DNA from 4 places in the Sporosarcina sp. FSL K6-1540 genome. Region 4 is predicted to be linked to each of the others. Evidence: riboswitches for the same ligand, from Rfam matches in the RefSeq annotation. Region 4 holds a riboswitch; each other region holds the start of a gene.
What was found. A riboswitch is a leader RNA that binds a small molecule or an ion and turns the genes downstream of it on or off. The one in region 4 is predicted to bind S-adenosylmethionine.

Region 1 (3,126 bases), 1.0 Mb from region 4:
AGGTGATGTGATACCACGCTCAGTTCCGGCAAGCTTCGAAGTGAACCCGCTTAGGAAGTGATACATTGCTTGTTCTTTTGTTAACTTCGAGATTGGAGGTAGCACGCCAAACGCATCTGCCGTTAAGAATACAATCGTTTTCGGATGACCAGCAACAGAAGGGTCAACGATGTTATCAATTGCTTGGATAGGATAAGCTGCACGCGTGTTTTCAGTTAATGAACCATCATCGTAGTCAGGAATGCGTGTTTCCGGATCGACGACAACGTTTTCTAGTACGGAACCAAAACGAATTGCACCAAAAATTTCAGGTTCTTTTTCTTGTGATAAATTAATACATTTTGCATAGCAACCGCCTTCGATATTGAAGACACCAGTGTCAGACCAGCCATGCTCGTCATCGCCGATTAATTTACGGTTTGCATCTGCCGAAAGTGTTGTTTTACCTGTTCCAGAAAGACCGAAGAATAGGGCAACATCACCGTCTTCACCAACGTTTGCCGAACAGTGCATCGGCATAATTCCATTTTCTGGTAGTAAGTAGTTCATGATTGAGAAGATTGATTTTTTCATTTCGCCAGCGTATTCAGTTCCACCGATAAGAACAATACGTTTTTCCATTGATACGATAATGAATGTCTCTGAATTCGTACCATCGACCACAGGATCAGCTTTAAATGAAGGAGCCGAAACGATTGTAAATTGTGATTCATGTTGTACTAGTTCTTCTTCAGTTGGGCGGATGAACAAGTTGTGAACAAACAGGTTATGCCATGCAAATTCATTCACAACTTGAATGGATAGTCGTGAAGCTGGATCTGCGCCTGCAAAACCTTTGAAGACGAACAGTTCGTCTTTTGTTCTCAAATGAGTAATTACTTTATTATATAATGAATCGAAAATTTCAGAAGAGATTGGACGATTGACGTTGCCCCAATCGATTTTGTCTTTGGAGGACGCTTCCTCAACAATGTATTTGTCCTTAGGTGAACGACCTGTATATTTGCCTGTCTGAGCTGTAACCGCTCCGTCTGATGTCAATTGAGCTTCACCACGTGAAATCGCTTTTTCAACAAGTTGTGGAACTGAAAGTTGAACTTTTACATTTTTCCCAGAAAGAAGTTTGTTGAGGTCATCACTAATTTTCGCAGATATCATAAGTATGTACCGTCCTTTGCATATAGTCCCAATCAATTGGGTGTCATCACATTATTGAATTAGTATAACACATTAAGAATAATAATCTATACTAATTCAAACCTCAAGGATTTATACGCAAAATGGGTAAAAAGATTTGACATGCAACAAGATTTTTCGTAGCATATATAGTTGAACGGATACTCTTATCCCGAGCTGGTGGAGGGGTCAGGCCCTATGAAACCCGGCAACCTGCACAGACGTTTTGTCTGCGCGAAGGTGCCAAACCTGTAGCAAGGCACAGTCCTTGTATGATAAGAGTGAAAGGTGCTTATGAAATCATGCCTTTCCTCATGTATTATTACGTGAGCGAAGGGCTTTTTATATGATATCGCCCTTAATCCTCGTGTATAGAGCTCGCAATGGCTTGTAGTCTTTTCATTTAGAAAAGACTCTACATGGGACATATGAGTACCGTATCAATCTCGTAGGATATAAGGAGGAAATAACATGACAAATCGCCGACTATTTACTTCAGAATCGGTAACTGAAGGACACCCGGACAAAATGTGTGACCAAATTTCGGATGCTATTCTAGATGCTATATTGGCAGAAGATCCAAATGCACGTGTTGCATGTGAAACGACAATTACAACAGGACTTGTCCTCGTTGCAGGAGAAATTACGACGACAACATATGTCGATATCCCGAAAGTTGTGCGTGAAACTGTTAAAGAAATTGGTTATGTACGCGCGAAATACGGATTTGATTGGGAAACATCTGCAGTTTTGACTGCGATCGATGAACAATCAGCCGACATCGCTGCAGGCGTTGACCAGGCACTTGAAGCGCGTGAAGGTTCGATGACAGATGATGAACTTGAAGCAATTGGAGCTGGTGACCAAGGTTTGATGTTCGGTTACGCTTGTAATGAAACACCGGAACTGATGCCGTTACCAATTAGCCTAGCTCATAAATTATCATTCCGACTTGCACAAGTACGCAAAGATGAAACCCTTACGTATCTGCGTCCAGATGGAAAAACACAAGTGACTGTTGAATATGATGAAAACAATAAACCAGTACGCATCGATACAATTGTTATTTCAGCGCAACATCACCCTGAAATAACACTTGAGCAAATTCAGCGTGATATTAAAGAATTCGTCATAAACCCGGTTGTACCAACTGATTTAATCGATGAAGACACGAAGTACTTCATCAACCCAACTGGCCGCTTCGTAATAGGGGGACCTCAAGGAGATGCAGGTCTTACTGGCCGTAAAATCATCGTTGACACGTACGGTGGTTATGCGCGTCATGGCGGCGGTGCGTTTTCTGGGAAAGATGCGACGAAAGTGGACCGCTCGGCTTCATATGCGGCACGTTATGTTGCGAAGAACATTGTCGCTGCAGGACTTGCAGATCGATGTGAAGTGCAACTTGCTTATGCAATCGGTGTTGCACAACCTGTATCGATTTCTATCGATACATTTGGAACAGGCACAGTCGAGGAAAGTAAACTTGTTGAGCTTACGCGTGGACTGTTTGACCTTCGTCCAGCAGGCATCATCAAAATGCTTGATCTGCGCCGCCCAATTTATAAACAAACAGCTGCATACGGTCACTTCGGCCGTACAGACATTGATCTACCGTGGGAACAAACGGATAAAGCTGATGCATTGAAAGAGTTAGCAGGGAAATAATGTAGTGTAAACACTGAAAGGCAGGATCTCCCTGTTTTTTGGTGTTTTTTCTGTTTAGGATGTTTGATTTAGCGGGCGTCATAGAGTGTAGCGAATCTGTCGTACACTCTCATCACAGGAGCTATAAACAAATGATACAATTGTTATAAAGTGAAACCTGATCGGAGAGGAGAGAGCGTCGGGCTATGAGTTTAATAGGTTTGTTACTACTGGTTGGGGTTGTTGCGTTATTTGTGTTAATTGGTTTAGTAATCTTTTTATTTATAAAAAAATAAGAGCTGC
Region 2 (3,126 bases), 920 kb from region 4:
CAAATTGCTCACAATGACAGATGAAGAGAAAATTAGCTTGCTGTCATCTGACGGTATGTTGATTAAGAGACCAATTGTCTTCGGTGATGGTAAGGTGACTGTCGGATTCAAGGAAGAAGAGTTCGACAAAGTATGGACTAACTGATTTCCTATCTTGTCTTTATTCGAGAAATATGACAGAATTGAAGAGAATGAAACTATTTATTTGGAGGGATACGGAATGAGCACACCAAAAGATCTGCGTTATTCTGAAGAGCATGAATGGGTAAAAGACGAAGGTGGTAACTACCGCATCGGTATTACTCACTTTGCACAATCTGAACTAGGCGATATCGTATTCGTTGAACTTCCATCTGTCGGAGATGACATCAAAGCGGACGAGCCTTTCGGAAGCGTTGAATCTGTTAAGACAGTATCAGAACTTTATGCACCAATCAGCGGAAAAGTAATTGAAGTGAATGAAGGACTTGAAGACAGCCCTGAATTTGTCAATGAATCACCGTATGAAAATGCATGGATGATCGTTGTTGAACCTTCAAATGTTTCTGAACTGGATGAACTTATGTCAGCTGAAGCGTATGAAAAAATGACTGTCGGAGAATAACTAAGACAAGGCGCCGGTACTTTTTCGGCGTTTTTTGCATCTTTATATAAAAAAGAGCGAAGGAGGGGCCTCTTGTGTCGGATGAAAGAGTAATTATCGTCGAGGGCGGTTCGGATAAGAAACGTTTGGCACGAATACTTGTTGAGCCTGTCGAAATTATTTGTACGAACGGCACAGTAAGTCCTTATCGGCTTGAAGAATTGCTTGCACCTTACGAAGAACATGAACTATTTGTCTTCGTTGATGCGGATGAAGATGGAGAAAAGACCCGTGTTTTATTCAAAAGAGAGTTCCCGGCAGCAATCCATTTGTACACAGAAAAGGTTTATCGGGAAGTGGAGACGACCCCATACAAAGTGTTGGCTACAATACTACAAGGTGCGGATTTTAAAATCAGACCGGAATTTCTAATTTAAAGGATGTAGAATTAATGGAAACTTGGACACGCGAACAATGGGAGATGGCTTTGAAAGAGTCTTCAGTGGCAGCGTTTTATTTATATACACCAATGTGTGGAACTTGTGCAGTCGCATCTAAAATGATGGAAGTTATTACCGTCATGAGACCGGGAATACCAATCGGGAAAGCAGATTTGAATTACGTACAAAATATTGCAATTGACTATGAAATCGAAAGCGTTCCTTGCCTTCTTATACAAAAGGATGGCGTTTTAACCCATAAAATTTATGCATTTCAATCAGTACCGTATCTACTTGAAGAAATAGATTGACAATAGATATGGAACTTTGATATACTTCGTCTTAACATTCAATTGAATAGGTCACTCTTATTAAGAGAGGTGGAGGGATAGTGCCCTGCGAAGCCCGGCAACCGTCACGTAAGTGAAATGGTGCCAAGTCACACAAAGCATACGCTTTGAAAGATGAGAGATTGGACAACGTTTATTTTCGATAACGTCAAGCCTTTCTGCCCGTCTGCAGGAAGGCTTTTTTGTATTGAAAAGCGGAAGGCGCCGCTCAGCCCCGACAGGCACAAGGGGGGCGGTACCTAAGCCACCACAGCGAACTGCCTTGTGACCCGAGGGGGTGGCGCCTGAAGCTAGACAAAATTAGTAACAAAACAATTTTTCTGAGGTGAAAAAAATGATTTATTTAACGGATATAAATAAACGATACGGTGAAGGGCCAGGTAGTATTTCAGCAGTCGAAAATGTATCGCTTGAAATTACTGACGGTGAGATTTTTGGAGTCATCGGCTATAGTGGGGCAGGAAAAAGTACGTTGATTCGACTACTGAACGGTCTTGAAATGCCAACGTCAGGTAGCGTTAAAATAGGAAGTCTAGAAATATCAGCAATTAAAGGGAAAGAGCTAAGGGAAGCACGAAAAAAAGTGAGTATGATTTTCCAACACTTTAACTTACTGTGGTCTAGAACAGTGAAGGAGAATATCGCTTTCCCTCTTGAAATCGCGGGTGTACGAAAAGCCGAGCGTGATAAGAAAGTGGCGGAACTGATTGAATTAGTTGGTTTGGCTGGTCGTGAAAATGCATATCCATCCGAATTGTCTGGAGGTCAGAAACAGCGCGTAGGGATTGCTCGTGCGCTTGCAAACGACCCTGAAGTCCTTCTTTGTGACGAAGCGACTTCAGCCCTTGATCCAGAAACAACGGATTCAATACTAGACCTTCTAACAGGAATTAATGAACGACTCGGACTGACAATTGTGCTTATCACACATGAAATGCACGTTATCCGGAAAATTTGCCACAGAGTTGCAGTTATGGAGGCAGGGAAAGTTGTTGAGTTGGGAGATGTCCTGGATGTGTTCCAATCACCGAAGGAACCGATCACAAAGCGGTTTGTCTCTCAAGTGACGGAACCCGTGGAGGCGAAGCAGGCAATGGCGCATATTAAGGAAGAATTTCCTGCCGGCACGCTTATCAAGCTTGTATTTGTAGGGGAGCGGACAGAACAACCTGTGCTCGCAAGTCTTATTCGGAAATTCACTGTCGATGTGAATATCGTGCAGGGAAACATATCCCATACACATGGCGGGGCATACGGCACACTGATACTTCAGCTGCTTGGAGATTCCTCAATCATTGAGGAAGCAATTCAATACCTCAATGAAAATGATGTTCAGACGGAGGTGATCGGTAATGATTGAAAACCTTTTTCCGAATGTCGACTGGACTAAAATGTGGGAAGCAACAGTGGAAACACTCTATATGACTGCGGTTTCTACATTGTTCACTTTAGTTATTGGGTTAGGACTTGGAATTTTACTCTTCCTATCTAGTCCCGGTCAACTTTGGTCGAATAAGTTGGTCAATATTATATCAGGAGCATTCGTCAATATTTTTAGATCCATTCCGTTTATCATATTAATCATTTTACTTATTCCGTTTACGAAATTTCTTCTTGGTACAATCCGCGGACCGGATGCAGCGATGCCGGCACTTATTATTGGGGCGGCTCCGTTTTATGCAAGAATGGTGTTGATTGCATTACAGGAAATTGATAAAGGTGTAATTGAAGCTTCGAAGTCAATGGGAGCGAA
Region 3 (3,126 bases), 340 kb from region 4:
AATTGAGGAGTACAACATACAACGTGCCCAAGAGTTTGAAGAGAAAATCATTTGGGAACAGAAGGAAACAATCGCTGGGATTATTATGGAACCGCTTATTACAGGAGGCGGTATACTCATCCCACATCCAATCTACTTGGAAAAGGTTCAGGAAATCTGTACACGCCACGGTGTACTGCTAATTGTTGATGAAGTCATTTGTGGATTCGGCAGAACTGGGAAAGACTTTGGTCATCAGCATTTTAAGTTGAAACCGGACATTATTACGATGGCAAAGGGACTAACGAGCGCTTACTTGCCACTTTCGGTTACGGCTATTCGAAAAGATATTTATGAAAAGTTCGATACAGGAGAAGATAACAGTCATTTCCGCCATGTTAATACATTTGGCGGGAATCCTGCGGCTTGTGCAGTCGCGTTGAAGAATCTTGAAATCATTGAGAGAGAAAATCTTGTTGAACGGTCGGCTGAGCTTGGCGAGCGCCTTCTAAAAGAGTTGGCTTGCTTATTGGATCATCCTTTTGTTGGCGATATTCGCGGGCTCGGATTCTTGTTAGGCATTGAACTTGTAGAGAACAAAGAAACGAAAGAACCTGCTGCAAACGCCCGTGTTGCGAAAATCATTGGCGAATGTAAGGCGAATGGACTTATTATTGGAAGGAACGGCGATACAGTTGCTGGCTATAACAATATTCTAGCGCTAAGCCCACCGCTGTCTTGTACCGATGAAGACGTGGACTTTATTATTGCGGTTATGAAGAAAGTGTTCAATGAAAATGCATGAGTTAGGATGAGATTTTTAATCTTGCTAAACCAAAAACGGAGAACCTCCAATTATAGGGGTCCTCAGTTTTTGGTTTTATTTTTTCTGAAGACCATTGAAACGCGCTTCTCGCTACGCTCTTTCATACGCTGAAAATTCTCGAGATGTTTCCAAATGGCGATTGCAAATAACAAAGTTGCTATTACGACTGGCCAGTATCCGTCTGCCAATACTGCCATCGCGATGAGCGTGACGTAGAGCATCAGCACACCAAACACGAGAAAGTCTGTTACTAGCGCTACGACGACAAATAATGCAAAACCAATGAGACCGATCTGCCAGTCGATTGCAAGCAGTACACCAATTATTGTCGCTGTTCCTTTTCCACCGTTAAAGTTCATATAAAATGGAAAGTTATGCCCAATAACGGCTGCGGCGGCTGTAAGAAATAAAAGTAAAGCCAAAAAGGCTTCTGAAAATCCTGCGTTTTCTGCGAAATAGTGCACAAGTAAGACAGCTCCTGCACCTTTACTGATATCGATTACTGCAACTAATGCGCCGAACTTCTTCCCGAGAACAATGGTCGCATTCGAGGCACCGGCATTTTTCACACCGGTTTCTTTCAAGTTAACGCCGGATATTTTCTGCGCAACAACTGATCCATGCAGGCAACCAACTGCATATCCCCATAAGAGCACGCCTACAATCCATAACCACATATCAAGTTCCTCCTAAAATAACGGTAGTCTAAGTGTAACATTCCACATAGACACAAGTTTCAGAAATATTATTCGGTAAACTATTGACAAAGTATTGAGATATCTACTATACTATGTCACAAGATGGAAAACTGAATATCACAAACTCTTATCAAGAGCGGCGGAGGGAATAGGCCCTGCGATGCCCGGCAACCAGCAAGTGACTAACTTGCAAAGGTGCTACTTCCTACAGATTCGTGCGAACGGTCTGAAAGATAAGGGGAGGAATAAGCGAAAGCGTAACCCTCTTCTTAAGCGAAGGGGGTTATTTTTCATTCCAAAAATACCCCTAACGTCTCCGCCCATTACAATCACATCCATCTAAAAAAACTCTGGAGGTAATGACGATGACAAAACTTCAACCCGAAACACTTCTTCTGCACGGTGGACAAAAACCGGATCCTGTAACAGGTTCACGCGCAGTTCCAATTCATAGAACCTCATCTTTTGTATTCCGTGATACAGAACATGCTCAAAAACTATTTGCACTACAAGAAGCAGGCAACATCTATACACGAATTACAAATCCAACTGTTGCAGTTTTTGAAGAGCGTATTGCGCTTCTTGAAGGTGGTACGGCGGCAGTTGCATTCTCCTCAGGTATGGCAGCTATCGCTTTCTCTATCTTGAACGTAGCTGGTGCTGGAGATGAAATTGTCGCAGCAAGCAACTTATATGGCGGTACTTATAATTTATTCGCCGCTACACTTCCGCGCTACGGTATTAATGTAAAGTTTGTCGATGCAACAGATCCTGAAAACTTCCGTGCAGCAATTACAGATAAAACAAAAGCAATATTCGCAGAAACAATCGGTAACCCGAGTCTTCATGTACTCGATATTGAAGCGGTTGCGGACATTGCGCATGAAAACGGACTACCGCTTCTTATTGATAGTACATTTGCTTCGCCATATGGTTCGAATCCTATCGAATTTGGTGCGGATGTTGTCATCCATTCCGCTACAAAATGGATTGGCGGACACGGTACCACGATCGGTGGAGTTGCTGTTGATGCGGGTACATTTGACTGGACGCAAGGGAGGTTTCCTGGCTTCACAGAGCCTGATGCGTCATATCATGGTCTCCGTTACGGAATTGATACAGCAGCGGCGGCATTTGCGACTAAACTACGCGTTCAACTATTGCGTGACTTCGGACCTTGCTTAGATCCAGATAGTGCATTTAATTTCCTCCAAGGACTTGAAACACTGCATTTGCGTGTGACAAGACATAATGAAAATGCCGTTAAAGTAGCGGAGTTCTTGAAAAAACATCCATCTGTCGAATGGGTAACATATACAGGCAACGAAGATCACCCATCTTATGACCTTGCGAAAAAGTACTTGAAAAACGGCTTCGGTTCCATTATTGTATTTGGTATTAAAGGTGGACGGGATGCAGGCCGGAACGTGATTGATAACGTCAAAATCTGGTCGCATGTTGCGAATGTTGGGGATGCAAAATCACTAATTATCCATCCAGCTTCAACGACGCATCAGCAGCTTGGGCCTGAGGACTTAAAAAAATCAGGTGTGACTGAAGAATTGATTAGACTATCGGTGGGCCTTGAATCCGCGGAAGATATTATTGCAGACCTTGCACAAG
Region 4 (3,126 bases):
CCATTGTGCTAATTGCACCATGATGATTAAAATGACGACCGTAACGAGCATGACACTACCGTCGAACCGTTGATAACCGTATGTCATCGCGACATGTCCAAGACCTCCGCCGCCAACTGTTCCGGCAACTGCCGAGAAATCGATCAGACTGACGGAAACGAAGGTAAGTCCTAAAATAAGTGGACCCAATGCTTCTGGTATCAAAACCGTGAAGATAATCCGAAGAGGGCTTGCACCCATTGCCTGTGCTGCTTCAATAACGCCAGGATCAATGCTGACCAAGTTATTTTCAACAACTCGGGCAATGACGAATGTTGCAACAATTGTCATCGGAAAAATGGCTGCTGCGGTTCCGATTGTTGTCCCGACAACTAATCTTGTCAGTTGTGAAATGGCTACTAAGAAGATGATGAACGGAACAGGCCGAACGATGTTAATGACTATATTTAATATTTGAGAAACAAGTTTGTTTTCCAAAATATTATTTTGCCTAGTGACAAATAATAGCAGGCCAATTGCAATTCCAAAAATGGAACCAAAAACGAGAGTGGCGATTACCATGATCAGTGTTTCACCGGTTGCTTCTACAATCCGGGGCCAAAATGTAAGCCAATCAACGTTCATCTTGTAGGACCTCCTCTATGTCTACAATTAATTCAAGTTCTTTTAATACATGGCTTACAGCATCCGTTTCTCCTTCAAATGAAACAAGTAGATTGCCAAAAAATCGTTCCTGTAATTCTCGAACTGAACCGTAAACGATGTTGAAATCAACATCATGTTTACGTGTAACTTTTGAAAGAACAGGATCACTTGCAATATCTCCTTTGAAAATAACTCGATATAACTTGGTACCACCTTTTGATTGCCACTCATTAATCAATTTTTCTGAAGGTAGATCCTGCTGCACGGATTGGATGAATCGTTGTGTTGTCGAATGTTGAGGATCAGTAAATGTTTCAAAAACATCACCTGTTTCGATTACTTCTCCATTTTCCATGACCGCTACTTTGTCGCAAATTGTTTGAATAACATGCATTTCATGTGTGATAAGGAGGATTGTAATACCCAAATCCTTATTCACCTTTTTCAACAACCGCAGTATATCGGCGGTCGTATCAGGATCTAGTGCAGATGTGGCTTCATCACAGATTAGGATGTCTGGTGAAGTGGCGAGTGCTCTGGCTATACCTACGCGTTGCTTTTGCCCTCCTGATAGTTGGTCCGGATAATCTTTAGCTTTATCGGCCAGGCCAACGAAGTCCAATAATTCCTCGACGCGTTCCGCAATTGCTTTTTTTTGCATTCCGCCAAGTTTCAAAGGATACGCGATGTTTCCTGCAACTGTCCGTGAGTTCAGCAAGTTGAAGTTCTGAAAAATCATGCCGATGTTGCGACGTTGCGTCCGTAAATCTTTTGAGGATAATGTACTGACGTCGATGTCTCGAATGAAAACAGAGCCTGAAGTCGGGCGTTCAAGCATATTTACTAACCGTAGCAATGTGCTTTTTCCAGCGCCGCTAAAACCGATGATGCCGAAAATTTCACCTTTTTCAACGAAAAGAGAAACATCTTTTACCGCATGTACCTCACGCTTCCCAAGGGCGAACGTCTTGGATGCATTTTTAAATTCAATCATGTATTGACCCCCTAAGTACTTCGTTAATTCTGTGCGGACAACGGATGCAACTAGCAAAATGACTTGTGACCCCGAGCATCTGGCCGCTGAAGCTAGATAGTTGTAAGAACGAAAAAAATCCCTCTTTTTCTTAAAATAGATAAGAAAAAGAAGGATTCTAATAAAAGAAGCCATCTCGTTCTCATCTTCCAAACGCATACGCGTCTGTAGGAGTTGGCACAGTGTTCATTGGTCATGAACCTGTTGCCGAGATGTCATAGGGCCTGTCCCTCGATCTCTCTGGATAAGAAAGTGATGTAGTGCTATTCGATTGTTGCAAGAATTGAATCTAACTCTAGTGTGCAAATTAGGTAAAGTCAATGAATTTACTAAAGTAAAATAATTCAGATTACTAATAGTCGTAAACAATTTCAGAATTCTGATACACTTAAAGTGATAGAGAAAGCGGTGTGAGAATGACAATTTTTATATTTATTAGCATTATACTTTTTGCGTCCATTTTACAGACAAGTACAGGATTTGGTTTTTCGATCATGGCGACACCTTTTCTACTCATGATTTTCAATCCGATGGAGGCCATTCAGATAAACCTAGTTTTGTCGCTTGTTATTTCGAGCGCACTTATTGCTAAAATACGTAAAGATGTGGATACAGACCTATTAAAAAAGTTGATAATCGGGAGCTTATCTGGACTGCCAATTGGTATCATTTTGTTCATTTCGGCGGATATCAACAAATTGAAAACGGGCATAGGCATTGTTCTTCTTTTGCTAACACTGCTGCTTGTCCTGAACCTTCGAATTAAGAGAACTAAACGTGGGGACTTTGTTGTTGGCGGATTATCCGGTACATTGACGACAGGAATTGGCATGCCAGGTCCGCCGCTTTTGCTCTACTTTGCAGGAACAGCTATGCAAAAAGAAACATTACGTGCAACGACACTCGCGTTTTATTTATTCATCTATTCCGTTAGTCTACTCATTCAAGTGCTTTTTGTTGGTACAAATAAAGGTATCTGGACCTCAATCGGAATGGCACTGCCGCTAGTATTTGTTGGATTGTATCTAGGACAACTACTATTCCGTCATATCAGTCAAAAGACCTTTCGGATCTTCACATATGGTATTTTACTATTTACGGGCGTTTATTTATTAATAAAATGAGAAAGTAATTTATAGAATGGAGATGTTTCTTATGAAAATCGCATTGTTTGGGGCAACAGGGCGTGTGGGTGGGGAAGTCCTAAAATTAGCATTAGCAGAAGGGCATGAAGTGACGGTACTTGTCCGTTCACCTGAGAAATTGGCGCCACATGATAGGTTGACGATTATCCAAGGTGATGTCCGTGATGTTGTAGCAGTTTCGGATGCCGTTGCTGGAATGGACGTTGTATTCAGTTCGCTAGGTACAGACCAGACAACAACGTTGACTGAGGCAGTTCCTCATATGATAAGAGCGATGGAGGATACGGGAATTAATCGGCTAGT

Region 1: linked by a shared signal. The riboswitch ahead of metK (methionine adenosyltransferase) and the one ahead of MKY15_RS07800 (ATP-binding cassette domain-containing protein) in region 4 are both predicted to bind S-adenosylmethionine.
Region 2: linked by a shared signal. The riboswitch ahead of MKY15_RS12410 (methionine ABC transporter ATP-binding protein) and the one ahead of MKY15_RS07800 (ATP-binding cassette domain-containing protein) in region 4 are both predicted to bind S-adenosylmethionine.
Region 3: linked by a shared signal. The riboswitch ahead of MKY15_RS06110 (O-acetylhomoserine aminocarboxypropyltransferase/cysteine synthase family protein) and the one ahead of MKY15_RS07800 (ATP-binding cassette domain-containing protein) in region 4 are both predicted to bind S-adenosylmethionine.

The regions. Positions count from the first base shown of each region.
Region 1 covers NZ_CP152018.1:2,725,999-2,729,124, forward strand. The annotation lists gene pckA (phosphoenolpyruvate carboxykinase (ATP)) at 1-1,158, opposite strand, end outside; SAM riboswitch class I at 1,341-1,458, shown strand; gene metK (methionine adenosyltransferase) at 1,648-2,844, shown strand.
Region 2 covers NZ_CP152018.1:2,637,013-2,640,138, forward strand. The annotation lists gene MKY15_RS12390 (arsenate reductase family protein) at 1-145, shown strand, start outside; gene gcvH (glycine cleavage system protein GcvH) at 221-604, shown strand; gene MKY15_RS12400 (toprim domain-containing protein) at 679-1,020, shown strand; gene MKY15_RS12405 (thioredoxin family protein) at 1,035-1,334, shown strand; SAM riboswitch class I at 1,389-1,494, shown strand; gene MKY15_RS12410 (methionine ABC transporter ATP-binding protein) at 1,708-2,733, shown strand; gene MKY15_RS12415 (methionine ABC transporter permease) at 2,726-3,126, shown strand, end outside.
Region 3 covers NZ_CP152018.1:1,378,201-1,381,326, reverse strand. The annotation lists gene MKY15_RS06120 (aspartate aminotransferase family protein) at 1-784, shown strand, start outside; gene MKY15_RS06115 (glycerol-3-phosphate acyltransferase) at 847-1,482, opposite strand; SAM riboswitch class I at 1,628-1,743, shown strand; gene MKY15_RS06110 (O-acetylhomoserine aminocarboxypropyltransferase/cysteine synthase family protein) at 1,869-3,126, shown strand, end outside.
Region 4 covers NZ_CP152018.1:1,720,975-1,724,100, forward strand. The annotation lists gene MKY15_RS07795 (methionine ABC transporter permease) at 1-624, opposite strand, end outside; gene MKY15_RS07800 (ATP-binding cassette domain-containing protein) at 614-1,639, opposite strand; SAM riboswitch class I at 1,818-1,929, opposite strand; gene MKY15_RS07805 (sulfite exporter TauE/SafE family protein) at 2,095-2,802, shown strand; gene MKY15_RS07810 (NAD(P)H-binding protein) at 2,834-3,126, shown strand, end outside.